Regions from separate parts of the Streptomyces sp. NPDC050636 genome, predicted to be linked through region 3. Evidence: riboswitches for the same ligand, from Rfam matches in the RefSeq annotation. Region 3 holds a riboswitch; each other region holds the start of a gene.

What was found. A riboswitch is a leader RNA that binds a small molecule or an ion and turns the genes downstream of it on or off. The one in region 3 is predicted to bind cyclic di-AMP.
Positions count from the first base shown of each region.
Region 1: linked by a shared signal. The riboswitch ahead of AB0I10_RS09205 (NlpC/P60 family protein) and the one ahead of AB0I10_RS16190 (M23 family metallopeptidase) in region 3 are both predicted to bind cyclic di-AMP.
Region 2: linked by a shared signal. The riboswitch ahead of AB0I10_RS21260 (M23 family metallopeptidase) and the one ahead of AB0I10_RS16190 (M23 family metallopeptidase) in region 3 are both predicted to bind cyclic di-AMP.

Region 1 is NZ_JBFAIP010000006.1:159,577-164,912, reverse strand. It holds gene AB0I10_RS09220 (alpha/beta hydrolase-fold protein) at 1-612, shown strand, start outside; gene AB0I10_RS09215 (NlpC/P60 family protein) at 596-1,747, opposite strand; gene AB0I10_RS09210 (hypothetical protein) at 2,109-2,462, shown strand; gene AB0I10_RS09205 (NlpC/P60 family protein) at 2,731-3,894, opposite strand; cyclic di-AMP (ydaO/yuaA leader) riboswitch at 3,902-4,087, opposite strand; gene pcrA (DNA helicase PcrA) at 4,536-5,336, shown strand, end outside.
Region 2 is NZ_JBFAIP010000028.1:18,235-23,570, reverse strand. It holds gene AB0I10_RS21275 (DNA topoisomerase IV subunit A) at 1-84, opposite strand, end outside; gene AB0I10_RS21270 (pitrilysin family protein) at 365-1,708, shown strand; gene AB0I10_RS21265 (pitrilysin family protein) at 1,705-3,114, shown strand; cyclic di-AMP (ydaO/yuaA leader) riboswitch at 3,378-3,534, shown strand; gene AB0I10_RS21260 (M23 family metallopeptidase) at 3,547-4,359, shown strand; gene AB0I10_RS21255 (GntR family transcriptional regulator) at 4,610-5,299, shown strand.
Region 3 is NZ_JBFAIP010000017.1:18,506-23,841, reverse strand. It holds gene AB0I10_RS16200 (PP2C family protein-serine/threonine phosphatase) at 1-223, shown strand, start outside; gene AB0I10_RS16195 (DUF2332 domain-containing protein) at 325-1,590, opposite strand; cyclic di-AMP (ydaO/yuaA leader) riboswitch at 1,885-2,027, shown strand; gene AB0I10_RS16190 (M23 family metallopeptidase) at 2,039-3,244, shown strand; gene AB0I10_RS16185 (aldo/keto reductase) at 3,450-4,406, shown strand; gene AB0I10_RS16180 (hypothetical protein) at 4,517-4,819, opposite strand; gene AB0I10_RS16175 (YDG/SRA domain-containing protein) at 4,870-5,286, shown strand.

The DNA.
Region 1 (5,336 bases), on a different contig from region 3:
CAGCTCCGGCCGCTGATGCAGAGCGGCCAGATCAAGCCGTTCATCCTGGTGGCGCCCCGGACCAACATCATCAGCGGCGCCGACACCGGGTGCGTCAACATCCCGGGGAAGGTCAACGCCGACAGCTGGCTGACCGTCGACGTGCGCAAGATGGTCATCGACAACTTCCGGGCCGACGACAAGCCGGACTCCTGGGGACTGGCCGGCTACTCGGCAGGCGCCCACTGCGCCGCGAAGCTCGCCCTCGCCCACCCGGACCGCTACCGGGCCGCGGTAGCGATGTCCGGCTACAACGACCCGGCGATCGAGCCCGATTCGCTCGCCGGCAAGGACCCGAAGCTGCGGATCGAGTCCAACCCGCTGCACATCCTGAAGTCCGCCAACGCGGCCGGGAAGCCGCCGCGTACGGCGCTGTACATCTCGGGCTCGGCGGGCGACGGCTACCAGGCGGGCATCGGGCTCCGGCAGCTCGCGCAGCGGCCGACGACGGTCACCGTCCAGATGCTCACGGGGGTCGGCGGTCACACGACGGCGGTGTGGAAGAACCAGGTGCCGGAGGTCTTCCGGTGGCTGGGGCGTCAGCTGACGGCACCGCCTACGCAGGTCGGGTAGCCCCCGCGAACGGCATCTGGTCGATCGGCGCGATCCGTACCGGCGCTCCCGGATGCGGGGCGTGGATCATCTTGCCGTCGCCGATGTAGAGCCCCACATGGCTGATGCCGGAGTGGAAGAACACCAGGTCGCCGGGGGCGAGTTGGGACCTGTCGATGCGCGGTCCCGAGTTGATCTGGGTGTAGGTCGTACGGGGCAGCGAGATGCCGCTGGACCTCCACGCGGCCTGGGTCAGCCCCGAGCAGTCGTACGCGGAGGGGCCCGTCGCGCCCCATGCATACGGTTTGCCGAGCGCGCCGTAGGCGAACGAAACGGCTTGCGCGGCACGGGAGTTGGGGGCATGCGTTGATGCCCCTGATGCGTCTGACGCCCCTGATACGTCTGACACCCCTGGTACCTCGGATGCCGGGAAGACGGAACGGCCGCCTGCCCGGTCGGCGCGGCCCGCCGCACCGTCCTCACGCGCCATCCGCCGCCGCTGCTCGTCGGTCAGCCGGTCCAGCAGCTGCTCGGCGGATTTCAGCTTCCGCACGATCGTGACCCGGTGCTTCTTCAGCGCGGTTTCGGTGTGCTCCAGCCGCTCCATGGTGGCCTCGGCCTGCTCACGGACCTGCCGTACGCTGCCGAGCCGCCGCGCGTAACCGGCCACCGCCGTCGCCTGATGACTGCCCGCGCGTTCCAGGACCGCGGCGCCGTCCAGATAGCGCTGGGGGTCCGCGGACATCAGCAGCCGGACGGTCGGGTCCACGCCGCCGGAGCGGTACTCGGTGCCGGCGATGGTGCCCAGCTCGGCCCGTGCGGCGTTCAGCTTCTCGGTGCGGCGGGCGGCTTCGTCCTGCAGTGTGCTCAGCTCCTCGCGTGCGGTGTCGGCTTTTTCCTTGGCGCCGTCGTACTTCTGCGTGGCCACCTCTGCCTCCTGGTACAGCGCGTCGACCCGGTTCTTGACCTGGGTGGGGGTGAGGCCGGGTGCGGCCTGGCCGGTGCCGTCGAAGGCGGTGGCGGTGGCGGCACCCGCGAGGGCCAGGGTGGCGGCCTGACGGGCGGTGCGTGCGGTGCGGGTGCTGCCGCCGGGGAGGACAAACACGGCGAGCGGGTTCTGCCTGGTCTTGCGGTGCGACGCCACTGGGGTCGTCACTTCCTTCCCTCGGGCCGTACGCGGCCCGGTTGGTCCGGGTGCTTCCGTGGGCCGTCGGGTCCGGCAGCGGCCCATAAGGGGGAACGGCCGCCGCCGGACCTCTCGGCGGGGACGGCCGACGAGCCGCCGGGACGGAGACCGGGCGGCAGCGGGGAGTCGGCCGCCTGGAGGAGGACGCTAAACCTGGGCGTCACGGGGGCGAGTTGGGTTGCCCGGCATTGCTCGCTTTCGACCGCGGGCCGTACGCCGTTGACCGTGCCGCCGTCATCCGGGGGCCGGGATCGGCCTGCCGTGACCGAAGGCGCGATTGCGGGCGCCCTGCCCGAGGGCGCGTGTTATGCGGCGGATACGATCCCGCACTATGGACGTAGTAACCAATATCTTCGTCGGCCTGCACATCATCGGTATCGCCTCCCTGCTGGGCGGCTTTCTGACCCAGATGAAGGCAATGAGCGGGGACGGGGCCCGCTTTGTGCCGGCCATGCTGCACGGCGCGCTGACGATGCTGGTCACCGGCATCGTGCTGGTCGGCCTCAACCAGGCCGAGGGCCACAGCCTCAACAACATCAAGCTCGGCATCAAGATGGCCGTGCTGGTGGTGATCCTGGCGCTGGTCTACGTCAAGCGGGACGAGGAGAAGGTCGCCAAGCCGGTCTTCGGCGCCGTCGGCCTGCTCACGATCGCCAACATCTTCATCGCGGTGCTCTGGACCTGAGACGGGGCTCAGCTGGGTCCGAGACGGGGCCCAGGTGGTCCTGAACGGGGCTGACTCCTGGCCTCGACCAGTCCTGCCCCGGACCTGCCCCGGTCCTGACCTGCCCCGGTCCTGACCTGCCCCGGTCCTGACCTGCCCCGGTCCTGACCGGACCTGGCGCACAGACGACTCACCGCGCGGTCATCCCGCTCCGGGCTCCGGAGGCGATGACCGCGCGGTGGCGTGTGGGGGGTGGCCGTGGGGGGTGGCCTCAGGGGAGGGCCGGGCCTCAGGCCGGGCGGACGCTCCCGTAAATCGGCATGTAGTAGATCGACTCCTCGCGGACGTACGCGCCCGGCTTCGGTGCGTGGATCATCTTGCCGCCGCCTATGTACATCCCGACATGGCTGATGTCGTCGTAGAAGAACACCAGGTCGCCGGGCTGGAGATCCTTGGTGGCCACCCGCTCGCCGACCTTCACCTGATCCCAGGTCGTACGCGGCAGATCGACCCCGGCCGCCTTCCACGCCCCCTGCGTCAGCCCGGAGCAGTCGTACGAGGAGGGCCCGGTTGCGCCCCAGACGTACGGCTTGCCTATCTGCGCGCGGGCGAAGGCGAGCGCCTTCTCGGCCTTGGCGGCGTATGAGCCGTCATCGGTGGAGCCGCCGCCGGTCTGGCCGCCGGTCGAGCCGTCCGAGCCGTCGTTCTGGTTCTGCTCCTCGCGCCGCTGACGCTCCTTCTCGGCCTCGGCCTGCTTGCGGGCCAGCTCCTCGGCCTTGCGCTTGGCCTCCGCCTCCCGCTCGCGCTCCAGCGCCGCCAGCCGCGCCTTCTCCTCGGCGGTCAGCCGGGACAGCAGTTGCCGGGCCTCGGCCAGCTTGCTCTGGACGGACTGCTTGGACTCCTTCAGCGAGGCCTGGGAATCCTGGAGCTGGTCCAGGCTGCGGGTCGCCTCGGCGCGCTGCCGGGCCGCTGCCGCCGCCTGCTCCTGGTAGTCGGTGACGGCCTGCTTCTCGCGGCCGGTCAACCGCTCCATGAGGTGGCTGCGGTCGAAGAACTGCTGCGGGTCCTTGGCGAGCATCAGCTGCGCCGTCGGATTCATTCCGCCGGTGCGGTACTGCGCCGAGGCGAACGTGCCCAGCTGGCGCCGGGACTCGTTCATCTTCTCCGCGCGCTTGGCGGCGGCGTCGAGCAGGCCGTCCACTCTCTCGCGCTGCTCGGTGGCCTTCTCCTTGGCGGCGTTGTACTTCTCGGTCGACGCCTCCGCCTGGTGGTAGAGGTCGTCGACCTTCTGCTTGACCTCTTCGATGCTGGGCTTGGGCGCCCTGGGGGCCGCGTCAGCGGTCTGCGAGAGCAGCGTGACCGAGGCGAGGGCAGCAGTGGTGAGCCCGGCTGCCGTACGGCGGCCTCCGGGCGAGGTGAGAACGCGGGTGCGCGGCTTGCGATGCGACGCCAAGGCCGGCGACTCCTTCCGTGGACCGCCTACCGGGTTAGCTGTCGGGTTCGGGCGGTGTCGCTGACGGAAGGCTTGCCCTACGGTCCGTACGTCCGCGAGTGGCGGCCGTACCGATCGATTCACCCCGGTGGTGCTGGTGGGTCCCCGGCTCCGGGTGCCTTCGTGGCAGGGCCGGACTCGACGGAGGCGGCCCGTGCTGACGCTGTCGTCCGCGGGAATGCGGGCTGCCCGATCGTGCACGGTAGCCAACTCGTGTGGCTCCTGTGAAGGCTGATGTTCGATATGCCCGAAACCTTTTCGTGACCTGAATGTGTTTCGGGGATTCTGGTGGCAGTTGCCGGCTTCGGGGCGGGCGGTTCCCGGGGAGACGAGAACCGACACCCTGGCTGATACGGGACCGCAAATACGGCGGAGGGCCCGGCTCGTACGGACCGCGACCGGGCTCGTACGAGACATGACGCGGCCCGCACGGGCCGGCACCCGGCTCATACGGGCCACGACTTGGCCCGGCACGGGACGGCGACTCCCCCTTGCTCCAGCCCCGCCACCAGCCGTTCCACCCCCCGGCCGCACGCCCCTCCAGCCCGACATCGCCGACTCCGCAGCGAGCTGTCAGTGGGGCGGCCTAGACTCGGTGGGCGATGAGCAGCCTCTTTGACGACAGCTTCCTGGCGGACCTCGGCCCCAAGGGCGACGAGCCCCCGCCACCACCCGAGGACGAGCACGGCCCGGTCCCGGAGGAGATCCCCGCCGATCTCTTCGACGGGAAATTCGACGCGCCCGCGCCCCGCGAGGCGTACTACCGCGACGGCGCCGCCCGCCCGGCCGTCGACCCGGCGACGCTGCTGGAGGGACTCAACGACGAGCAGAAGGCCGCCGTCGTGCACACCGGCGGCCCGCTGCTGATCGTCGCCGGCGCCGGCTCCGGCAAGACCCGGGTGCTCACCCACCGCATCGCGCATCTGCTCGCCGAGCGGCACGCCCACCCCGGCCAGATCCTCGCGATCACCTTCACCAACAAGGCCGCCGGCGAGATGAAGGAGCGCGTCGAGGAGCTGGTCGGCCCGCGCGCCAACGCCATGTGGGTCTCCACCTTCCACAGCGCCTGCGTCCGCATCCTGCGCCGGGAAAGCAAGAAGCTGGGCTTCACATCCTCCTTCTCGATCTACGACGCCGCGGACTCCAAGCGCCTGATGGCCCTGGTCTGCCGCGATCTCGATCTCGACCCCAAGCGCTTCCCGCCCAAGTCCTTCAGCGCGAAGATCTCCAACCTCAAGAACGAGCTCATCGACGAGGAGACCTTCGCCGACCAGGCCGCCGACGGCTTCGAGAAGTCCCTCGCCGAGGCGTACGCGATGTACCAGGCACGGCTCCGCGAGGCCAACGCCCTGGACTTCGACGACATCATCATGACGACGGTCAATCTGCTGCAGGCCTTCCCG
Region 2 (5,336 bases), on a different contig from region 3:
CTGCATCTCGTCGACGACGTCGATGTCGAGGATCCTCTCCTCGAAGTCGTCCGGCGGCGGGGTCTTCGTGCTGCGGCGGGCCATCGCGGCTGCGGCTCCTTCTGCTGCGTCTACTGCCGATGTTGGATCAATGCTGTCGGGGCGGTCAGCTGTCGGATCGACCGCTGAGTCTGCCTGAGTCTGACGCGGACCATTGTGGACCGCCCCACTGACAACGCCGACCGCGACTCCCCTTTCGGCTCTCCGGGGAGCGGCACAAGGCCCCCGTACGGGGCTGCTCGGACCGTAACTTCGCCAGATGCCGACGCGCTTGCATACAGTGACAGAACTTCCTCGCAAGCGGATCGAAGGGACGTACATGCCCATGGGTCACACGGCCACAGAACAAGCCGGCTCCGGCGGCCTGACAGCAACCGAGCACCGGCTGGCCAACGGCCTGCGCGTGGTGCTCTCCGAAGACCACCTGACCCCGGTCGCGGCGGTGTGCCTGTGGTACGACGTCGGTTCTCGCCATGAGGTCAAGGGCCGTACGGGCCTGGCTCACCTCTTCGAGCACTTGATGTTCCAGGGTTCCGCGCAGGTGCAGGGCAACGGCCACTTCGAGCTCGTCCAGGGCGCCGGCGGTTCCCTGAACGGCACCACGAGCTTCGAGCGCACCAACTACTTCGAGACCATGCCCGCCCATGAGCTGGAGCTCGCGCTCTGGCTGGAGGCGGACCGGATGGGCTCGCTGCTCACCGCGCTCGACGACGAGTCCCTGGAGAACCAGCGCGACGTCGTCAAGAACGAGCGCCGCCAGCGCTACGACAACGTCCCGTACGGCACGGCCTTCGAGAAGCTGACGGCCATGGCGTACCCGGAGGGCCACCCGTACCACCACACGCCCATCGGGTCGATGGCCGATCTGGACGCCGCTTCCCTGGAGGACGCGCAGGCGTTCTTCCGTACGTACTACGCGCCCAACAACGCCGTCCTGTCGATCGTCGGTGACATCGACCCGGCGCAGACGCTGGCCTGGGTGGAGAAGTACTTCGGCTCGATCCCCTCGCACGACGGCAAGCAGCCGCCGCGTGACGGCACGCTGCCCGACATCGTCGGCGGCGAACTGCGCGAGGTCGTCGAGGAGGAGGTTCCCTCCCGCGCCCTGATGGCGGCCTACCGGCTGCCGCACGACGGTACCCGTGAGGCGGACGCCGCGGACCTCGCGCTCACCGTCCTGGGGGGTGGCGAGTCCTCCCGCCTCTACAACCGCCTGGTCCGCCGGGACCGCAGCGCCGTCGCCGCCGGCTTCGGCCTGCTGCGGCTGGCCGGCGCGCCCTCGCTCGGCTGGCTCGACGTGAAGACGTCCGGCGGCGTGGAGGTCCCGGGCATCGAGCGCGCGGTCGACGAGGAGCTGTCCCGCTTCGCCGCCGAGGGGCCGACCCCGGAGGAGATGGAGCGCGCGCAGGCCCAGTTGGAGCGCGAATGGCTGGACCGCCTCGCGACGGTCAGCGGCCGCGCCGACGAACTGTGCCGTTTCGCCGTCCTGTTCGGCGACCCGCAGCTCGCGCTGACCGCCGTCCAGCGCGTACTGGAGATCACTCCGCAGGAGGTGCAGGCGGTCGCCAAGGCCCGGCTGCGCCCCGACAACCGAGCGGTGCTCGTGTACGAGCCCACCGAGCCCGCCGACACGGCTGCCGACACCGAGGAAGAGGAGACGGCCCAGTGAGTGACGCCGTTGCCAGCGCAGGGTCCATCGTGAGCACCATGGACTTCCACCCGCAGCCCCAGGGCGGCGCGCCCAAGCCGTGGGCCTTCCCCGCCCCCGAGCGCACGCAACTCGCCAATGGGCTCACCCTCCTGACCAGCCACCGCCCCGGCCAGCAGGTCGTCGCCGTCGAGATCAACCTCGTCGCTCCTCTGGAGGCCGAGCCCGAGGGCCTGGACGGTGTCGCCACGATCATGGCGCGCGCTCTGTCGGAGGGCACCGACAAGCACGACGCCGAGGAGTTCGCCGCCGAGCTGGAGCGCTGTGGCGCCACCCTGGACGCGCACGCCGACCACCCCGGGCTGCGGGTGTCCCTCGAAGTGCCGGCGTCCCGGCTGGCCCGCGCGCTCGGCCTGCTCGCCGACGCGCTGCGTGCCCCCGCCTTCCCGGTCAGCGAGGTCGAGCGGCTCGTACGCAACCGCCTCGACGAGATCCCGCACGAGCTCGCCAACCCGGCCCGGCGCGCCGCCATGGCACTGTCCAAGGAGCTGTTCCCGGCCACCTCCCGGATGTCGCGGCCCCGCCAGGGCACCGAGGACACCGTCGAGCGGATCGACGCGGCGGCCGTCCGTGCCTTCTACGACGCCCATGTACGGCCCGCCACGGCCACCGCCGTCGTTGTCGGCGACTTCGCCGGCGTCGACCTGGACGCGGCGCTCGCCGACACCCTCGGCGCCTGGACCGGCTCCACCGCGGAGCCGGTGAAGGCGTCGCCGATCACCGCCGACGACACCGGCCGCGTGGTGATCGTGGACCGCCCCGGCGCCGTCCAGACGCAGCTGCTGATCGGACGTATCGGCGCCGACCGGCACGATCGTGTCTGGCCCGCGCAGGTCCTCGGCACGTACTGCCTGGGCGGCACCCTCACCTCCCGGCTGGACCGGGTGCTGCGCGAGGAGAAGGGCTACACCTACGGGGTGCGCGCCTTCGGCCAGGTGCTGCGCTCCTCCGCCGACGGCAGCGGCGCCGCGATGCTGGCCATCAGCGGCTCGGTGGACACCGCCTCCACGGGGCCGGCGCTGGAGGACCTGTGGAAGGTGCTGCGCACTCTGGCGGCCGAGGGCCTCACGGACTCCGAGCGGGATGTCGCCGTACAGAACCTCGTCGGGGTCGCGCCGCTGAAGTACGAGACCGCGGCGGCCGTCGCGGGCACCCTCGCCGACCAGGTGGAGCAGCACCTCCCCGACGACTTCCAGGCGCAGTTGTACGCCCGGCTGGCCGAGACCGGCACCGTCGAGGCGACGGCGGCCGCTGTGAACGCGTTCCCCGTGGACCGGCTGGTGACGGTTCTGGTGGGCGACGCGGCGCAGATCGCCGGGCCCGTCCGGGAGCTGGGCATCGGTGAGGTGACGGTCGTCGGCAGCTGACCTGCCGCGGTGACCCGGAGGTGACCGGGGAGCCGGCTGGAGAGCGGTCCGGCACGACGATGACCGCCTGACATATGGCAACAAAAGGGATCCCGTGGCGCTCGCTCGCCACGGGATCTCCCGTATGTCCGGATTGTTGCGGCTGGTTGCTCCGTACCCGTGTGGCGTATGGCACAAAAATGCGGTTCTGTTTGCCGATTGAAAGATGTCCCGTTTAGCGTCGGTCCGGCTGTTCGCCAGAAGTGCGCCGCAACCGCGGCACCGGACAGTCATCGCCGAGTCCCCGTACGGCGCGAGCCAGGGGAGCCGGGGACCCACATGTCCCCTGGGGTGAATCGGACCTCTCTCCGGAGGAGTCCGTAGGAGACCTTCCTGCTCCGAACCCGTCAGCTAACCCGGTAGGCGAGAAGGAAGGAAAGGACCAGCCACCAGATGGCGTTCATCCGTGCTACCGGGAAACACCGCCGTCCGAGCCGCAGCGCTCGTACGACCCGCAACATCGCCGGCATAGCCACCCTCGCGGCCACCGGCGTCGTCGCCTCCGTGGCGTCGCCGGCGCTGGCCGCCACGGACGAGGCGAGCACCCACGACACCGGTCTGAGCCGGGCCGTCGTACTGGGCGGCGAACTCGCCGACCGCCTGGAGGCCCAGGCCGACGCCCAGGAGGCGGCCGCCGAAGCCGCCGCCGCGCGTGCGAAGGCCGAGGCCGAGGCCAAGAAGCGCGCCGAAGAGGCCAAGCAGCGGGCCGAGGAAGCCAAGAAGAAGGCCGAGGCGAAGGCCAAGGCGGAGCGCGAGGCCAAGGAGCGCGCGGCCCGCGAGGCGGAGCGCAAGCGCCTCAACGCCTATGTCGCCCCCGTCGCCGGCTCCTACGTGTCCACCGGGTACAAGACATCCGGCGGGCTGTGGTCCTCCGGCAGCCACAGCGGCATCGACTTCCACGCCGCCTCCGGCACGTCGGTGCGTTCCGTCGCCGCGGGCACGGTCGTCGAGGCCGGCTGGGGCGGTGCGTACGGCAACAACATCGTGATCAAGATGAACGACGGTACGTACACCCAGTACGGCCACCTGTCGTCCCTCGGCGTCTCGGTCGGCCAGACCATCACCCCGGGCCAGCAGATCGGCCTCTCCGGCAGCACCGGCAACAGCACCGGACCGCACCTGCACTTCGAGGCCCGCACCGGCCCCGACTACGGCTCGGACATCGATCCGATCGCCTACCTGCGCGCGCACGGCGTCAGCATCTGACGGTCCGACGTCCCGTTCCGTCGCAGCGTCCTTGAGAAGCCCCGGCCCCGGCCGGGGCTTCGGCGTATCCGGCCGCGCAGGGCGCCAAGTCCCCGCCGATGGCCAAAAAATATCCATGAATACCCGGCGTCCGTCGGAAAAGCCGTCCCAGTCGAATAGAGTCACGGAAAAGCCGCCGATCGGCGGCTAGGGTTAGGGAAATGTCGCCGATCGGTGATGTTTCCAGGGGATTACGGCGGAGGCACGGACGATGCGAGGCCATATTTCCGCGCATGCGGTGTGCACGGCGATTCGCGATGACATTGTCTCCGGTGCGCTCGCGCCGGGGAGCCGGCTGATCGAGGACATCCTGGCGGCGCGGTACGGAGTCTCCCGGGTCCCGGTGCGCGAGGCGCTGCGCACGTTGCAGTCCGAGGGCTTCGTCACCACCCGCCACCATGCGGGCGCCTGTGTCGCCGAGCCCACCGAGCAGGAGGCGGCCGATCTCCTGGACATCCGCGCCCTGTTGGAGCCGCTCGGCGCTGCCCGCGCCGCGGCCCGCCGCAGCCCGGCGCACCTCAAGGTGCTGCGCGGCCTGGTACGGCTGGGCCGCGAGCGGGCCCGTCACGGCCACCCCGCGGATCTGCGCCAACTGGACGGCTGGTTCCACGAAACGCTGGCCCAGGCGGCCGGTAGCCCCAGCCTGACCGCGCTGCTGACCCAGCTGCGGCGCAAGATCGAGTGGATGTACACCGTGGAACTACCGGCCCGGGTGGCCGAGTCGTGGGACGAACACGGCGCGGTGCTGGACGCGGTGGCCCGGGGAGACGCGGAACGGGCCCGCGCCCTGATGGCGGCTCATATCGAACGCTCCCTGCCGGTGCACCGGTTGCGGCGCCCCGCGGCGGCCGAGGTGAGCGGTTCGAAACGGCCCGTCAACACGGCGCGCGCCCGCAATTAACAATCGCCCCGTATACAAAGGGATGCGGAATGGATTC
Region 3 (5,336 bases):
CTTCCCGGCCGGTTCCCTCCTGCTGCTGTTCACGGACGGGGTGACCGAGGCCCGCGATCGGGTGGGGCGGTTCTACGAGCCGGCGACGCGGTTGCGCGGGCGCCGCTTCCGGGGGTCCGACGACCTCCTGGACACGGTGGTCGAGGAGGTCTCACGGCATTCGGGCGGGGCACCGGCGGACGATATGGCGCTGCTGGCGGTGCAGCGGCCGTTGGGGGCGTAGGACGGCGCCCGGGGGTGTTTGGGGGCGGTAGGGGCGGGCCCGGTGGCCGTAGCGGGAGTGGGGGAGGGGTTGGCCGGTCTGCGCGGTGGCCGGGCGCCCGCTCAGTCCCTCGGCGCCGCCTCGTCGAGCCAGCGCAGGCTCTGGCCGTGCGGCCCGGTGAGGGCGACCGGGCGCTCGTCCAGCGCGAGGGTCAGCAGATGTGTGTCCTCGGGGCGCAGGGAGCGGTGCGCCGGGGCGGTGATCCACGGCAGGACGGTGTGGTGCTCGTTGGAGATCCAGTGCCCGGGGCCCTCCCGCTCGGCGAGCAGCGACCGTACGAGGCGCGCGAACTCCTCGCGGCGGGCCAGCGGGAGGTAGGCCAGCACGGTCGTGTGGAAGACGACGAGCGTCGCTCCGGGCGGGGCCTCGGCGGCGAGCGCGGGCAGCTCGTCGAGCAGGTCGCCGCGCACGATCCGCGGGCGGGGCGCCGGCCGCACCGCGTCGACGGCGGCCGAAAGCCGCTGTGCGCGATCCCCCTCGCCCGGCCAGACGAGGGCTTGCAGCCAGCGGAGGTCGTCGGGTTCGGCGACCGGGTCGAGCGGGTTCAGGTCGATGCCGGCGCGCCAGACGATGTCGGGGAGGCGGGTGGGGAGCGGGTCAGGGTGCGGGCCGGGGAACGGGTCGGACGGCGTGGCGTCGGCGGCTGCCGTCCCGGCCCCCAGGCCGGCCCGGCTCTCGCCGCTCTGCCGGCTCGCTCCGCCCGCCCGGCTGTCTCCGCTCACCCGGCATACGTACGTCGCCGGGCTCTCCGCTGCCCCCAGTTCCGTGACGTCCGCGGCTTCGGTAGCTCCCGTAACTCCTGCGACTCCCGTGGCGTCCGCGACTCCCGCACCACGCGCGCCACCGCTCCGCCCCTCGTACTGATACCGATACCGATAACGGTCAGGCTGCAGACACAATCCGGCCGATGCGCCGACCTCCAGGAGCGCGAGCGGCTGCGGCAGCCGGGCGAGCAGCGGCAACAGCGTCGCGCAGCGGGCCGGCTCATTGGTCTGGTTGGAGCGCCGCATGATCACCGCACGGACCTCGTCCCAGTGCCGGATCGTCCACTCGCGCCAGCGCCCGTACGCCGCCTCGCCGTGCGGACCCTGTTCGGCATGCGGGCCGTCGAGATAGCGGACGGCGGCGAGGAGGAGGTTCGGCTGCTGCTTGTTGCCGGCGGGCAGCGATCCGGACAGCAGATCGCAGAACTCCGGGTCCTGGCTGATGCGTGCGGTCAGTTCCTCGTGGGCGTCGGACCGTCCCCGTGCCTGCTGCCAGGAGAACTCCCGGTACCGATCCGCCACTGCTTGCGCGCTACTGACGACGTTCCCGACGTTGACGACCATGATCCGACGTTACTGCTCTCACTCTCCGTAGTTGCCGCGCACCCCTCCGCATAACGACTGGCACACAATCGCCGCAAGATCGTTTGATGACGCGTGGTCAACTCGCCCGGTTTAATGCCGCGATGGGCGAAAAAGCCCACGCCAAAGCTCATGCCAAGAGCAGACGGATTCGCGGGAAGGCTTGGAAAACGGCCGCCGTCTCTATTACTGTCCGATAACGCAGCGCGGTCGTCCCAGCCGTCGCAGAGGCGGCACCGCGCGCCGACGCCGAATCCCAGCAAGCGCACTTCAGGCACCTTCAGAACTCGAACTGCACCAAGGGAACCGGGGAACCACCACCTTGGGGTGAATCGGACGCCTCCGCCAGATGGCGCCCGTAGGAGACCTTCCTGCTCCGAACCCGTCAGCTAACCCGGTAGGCGAGAAGGAAGGAAAGGAGTGCGCCCACGTGGCGTCCAACAGGCCTGCCCCAGAGGCTTCGTCCGTCAACGGCCTCGATGACCGAGGCCCCTTCGACGGGTCCGACCCTTCTGCCACTTCTGTCGCTTCCGGTCGGTTCGATCACCGCGGTCCGGCCTTCGGGTACGGCGGCGAGCGTGACGGCATCCGCGATGCCGACGGACCGTGGGAGGAGTGGAACCCCACCGAGGAATCCATCCGTCCGGTCCGCGGCAGGCACCGGGTCGGCAAGCAGCGCGGCGGCGGACTCGCCCGCAGCGGTACGGTCCTGGGCGTCGGCGTCATCGCGGCGGTCGGCGCGGGCGGGATGGCCACGGCCGAGGACCGTCCGCCGGTCCCGATCTCGATGCCGGACATCGGCGGGATGGCCGACGACCTCTCGGACAAGCTGCCGGACGCGAAGTCCCTCCCCGGCATTGGCGGCCTGATATCCGACTCGGGTTCGGACTCGGGCTCCGGCTCTTCCGCTTCCGCCGCCCCGGCCTCCGGTAACGCCGCGGCCCCCCTCTCCCAGGCCGGCCTCACCCAGAACGAGACCGCCCAGGGCGGCGGCGCGGGGGAGGCCCTGCGCAACCGCATCCTGCAGCAGGCCGACGCGCAGCAGGGCGCCGCCGAGCAGGAAGCACGCGACGCCGCGGAGGCCGCCGCCATCGAGCAGGCATCGAAGGACGCGGCCGCGCAGCAGGACGAGGCCGAAAAGGCCGCGGCGGCCAAGAAGGCGGCGGCGCTGGAGGCCAAGCGCAAGGCCGAGGAGGAGGCCCGCCGGAAGGCGGAGGCCGAGCGCCTCGCCGAGCTGGCGCGGAGCTTCGTCAACCCCCTCACCTCGTACACCCTCACCGCCAGCTTCGGCCAGGCCGGCGATCGCTGGGCCGCGGACCACACGGGGCAGGACTTCGCCGCACCGACCGGCACTCCTGTCAAGGCGGTTCACTCCGGCACCATCACGCAGGCGGGCTGGGCCGGCTCGTACGGCTACCGCATCGTCCTCACCCTCGACGACGGCACCGAACTCTGGTTCTGCCATCTGTCCTCCATGCTGAAGACCTCCGGCAAGGTCAACACCGGCGACGTCATCGCCCGCGTCGGCGCCACCGGTAACGTCACCGGCCCCCACCTCCACTTGGAGGTCCGCCCGGACGCAGGTGACCCGATCGACCCGATGCCGTGGCTGCGCGAGCAAGGGGTCAACATCTGACAGCGGCCTGACGGTTGGGGGAAGGGGAACAACCCGGGGAGAACCAGGGATCGCCCCGGGGAGAACCAGGGGTCGACCTGGGAAGAACCAGGGATCAACCCGGGGGAGCGCCCGGGAACAACCAGGGATCAATCCGGACCAAATCAGGGACCGCCTCGGAGCCATCCGGGGAATAACTCCCCTTCCCCCAACGCTGCAACAACGCATGACCGCGACACCGACACACAAGCCCCATAAGCCCCTCGGCTCGCTCTCCGTCTCGCCCCTCTCCCTCGGTGGCAATGTCTTCGGTTGGACGGCCGACGAGGCGGAGTCCTTCAACGTCCTCGATGCGTACGTCGCCGGCGGCGGCAACTTCATCGACACCGCCGACGTCTACTCGGCCTGGGTGCCCGGCAACAAGGGCGGCGAATCCGAGACCGTCATCGGCAACTGGCTGGCCGCGCGCGGCAACCGCGACGACATCGTCATCGCCACCAAGGTCGGCGCCCACCCCGACTTCAAGGGCCTCTCCGCGACCACCATCAAGACCGCGGTCGAGGAGTCCCTCACCCGCCTCCGCACCGACTACATCGACCTCTACTACACCCACTACGACGACGAGTCGGTCGAGGTCCCGGAGTTCCTCAGCGCCCTCAACGACCTTGTCCAGGCCGGCAAGGTCCGTGAGATCGCCGCCTCCAACATCTCCGCGCAGCGCCTGGAGGAGTCGCTGGCCTTCTCCGACCGTGAGGGCCTGGCCCGCTATGTCGCCCTCCAGCCCCACTACAACCTGGTCTCCCGCGACACATACGAAGGCGAACTCGCCGACGTGGCCGCCCGCAACGGCGTGGCCGCGGTGCCGTACTACGCCCTCGCCTCCGGCTTCCTGACCGGCAAGTACCGTCCGGGCACGGCCGTCGACAGCGCTCGCTCCGAGGGCGCGGCCAAGCACCTCTCAACCGACCGGGGCATCCGCGTCCTCCAGGCCCTCGACACCGTCGCCGCGGCCCACGACGCCGAAGTCGCAACCGTGGCCTTGGCCTGGCTCGCCGCTCAGCCCACCGTCGCCGCCCCCATCGCCAGCGCCCGCACGGTAGCCCAGCTCCCGGCCCTCCTCGCGGTCGCGGACCTCACCCTCAGCGAGGCCGAACTGGCCCTCCTCACCAAGGCATCCGCCTGACGGCGAAGCACACAGACGGGTGCGGGCCGGGGCTGTGACTGCCCCGGCCCGCACCCGTAACCACGCCTGACTATTCCTGACTATCCCTGACCACTCCTGCCGCCTGGCGCTTACGCCCGACGATCGACCGCCGCCCACGACGCGAGGGCCACCCCACCCGCCACCGCAAACACCGAAGGCCAGGCCCCGACCTTCTTGGCCAACGGATGCGACCCAGCAAACGCCGCCACATAAGCCCCACTCAACGCGGTAGCCGTCGCATTCCCAGCCTTCTGCTGCCATCCCCGCGCGGCCACAGCCCCAGCCGCCGCCAACACCACACCACCCAGGGGCCGCTTCTTGGTCCAGCGGGCTACACCGTAACCACCGACAATCCCACCTGCGGCCACTATTGCCGTCGGAATCCTAGCCATTACCCACAACCTCCTCGTAGCAGATACTGCCGAGCCTACGTCGCTAGACCGTGTGGTGCTGGCCACTTTCCCTGCCTGTTCTTACGGAGTGCGAGCCGTATGAGGTGGCCACGCGGAACTGCACAAGGCGGGTGTCCGCCGCGCATACGGCCAGGGCATCTCTGGTACTTCTCGGCCGTCCAGTTCGCGTGGTGCGTGGCCTGAAGGTCAGAGGGAAGAAGTGGCGTCGAGCGACCGGGGGTTACGAATATTGCGGGCTTTTCCGCGTCGCTGACCACTGGATGACTGTTGGGAAAGAAGGTTTCCTCGTCTGCCGGTTCAAGCTCTTGAAGCTGGCGCCGGGTGAAACGCTGAAGCCGCAACCGCTCCCTTCGAGCGATAGCGAAGACACCGGGCTTGAGGAGAAGATGCGCTGCACCATTGAGTATGAGCGGAGAATTCGCGACTCAACGTTGTGCGCACAGTAAAGGATGCGTACGAAAACACCTGTCAGATATGCAATCTTCGCCTTGAGGTG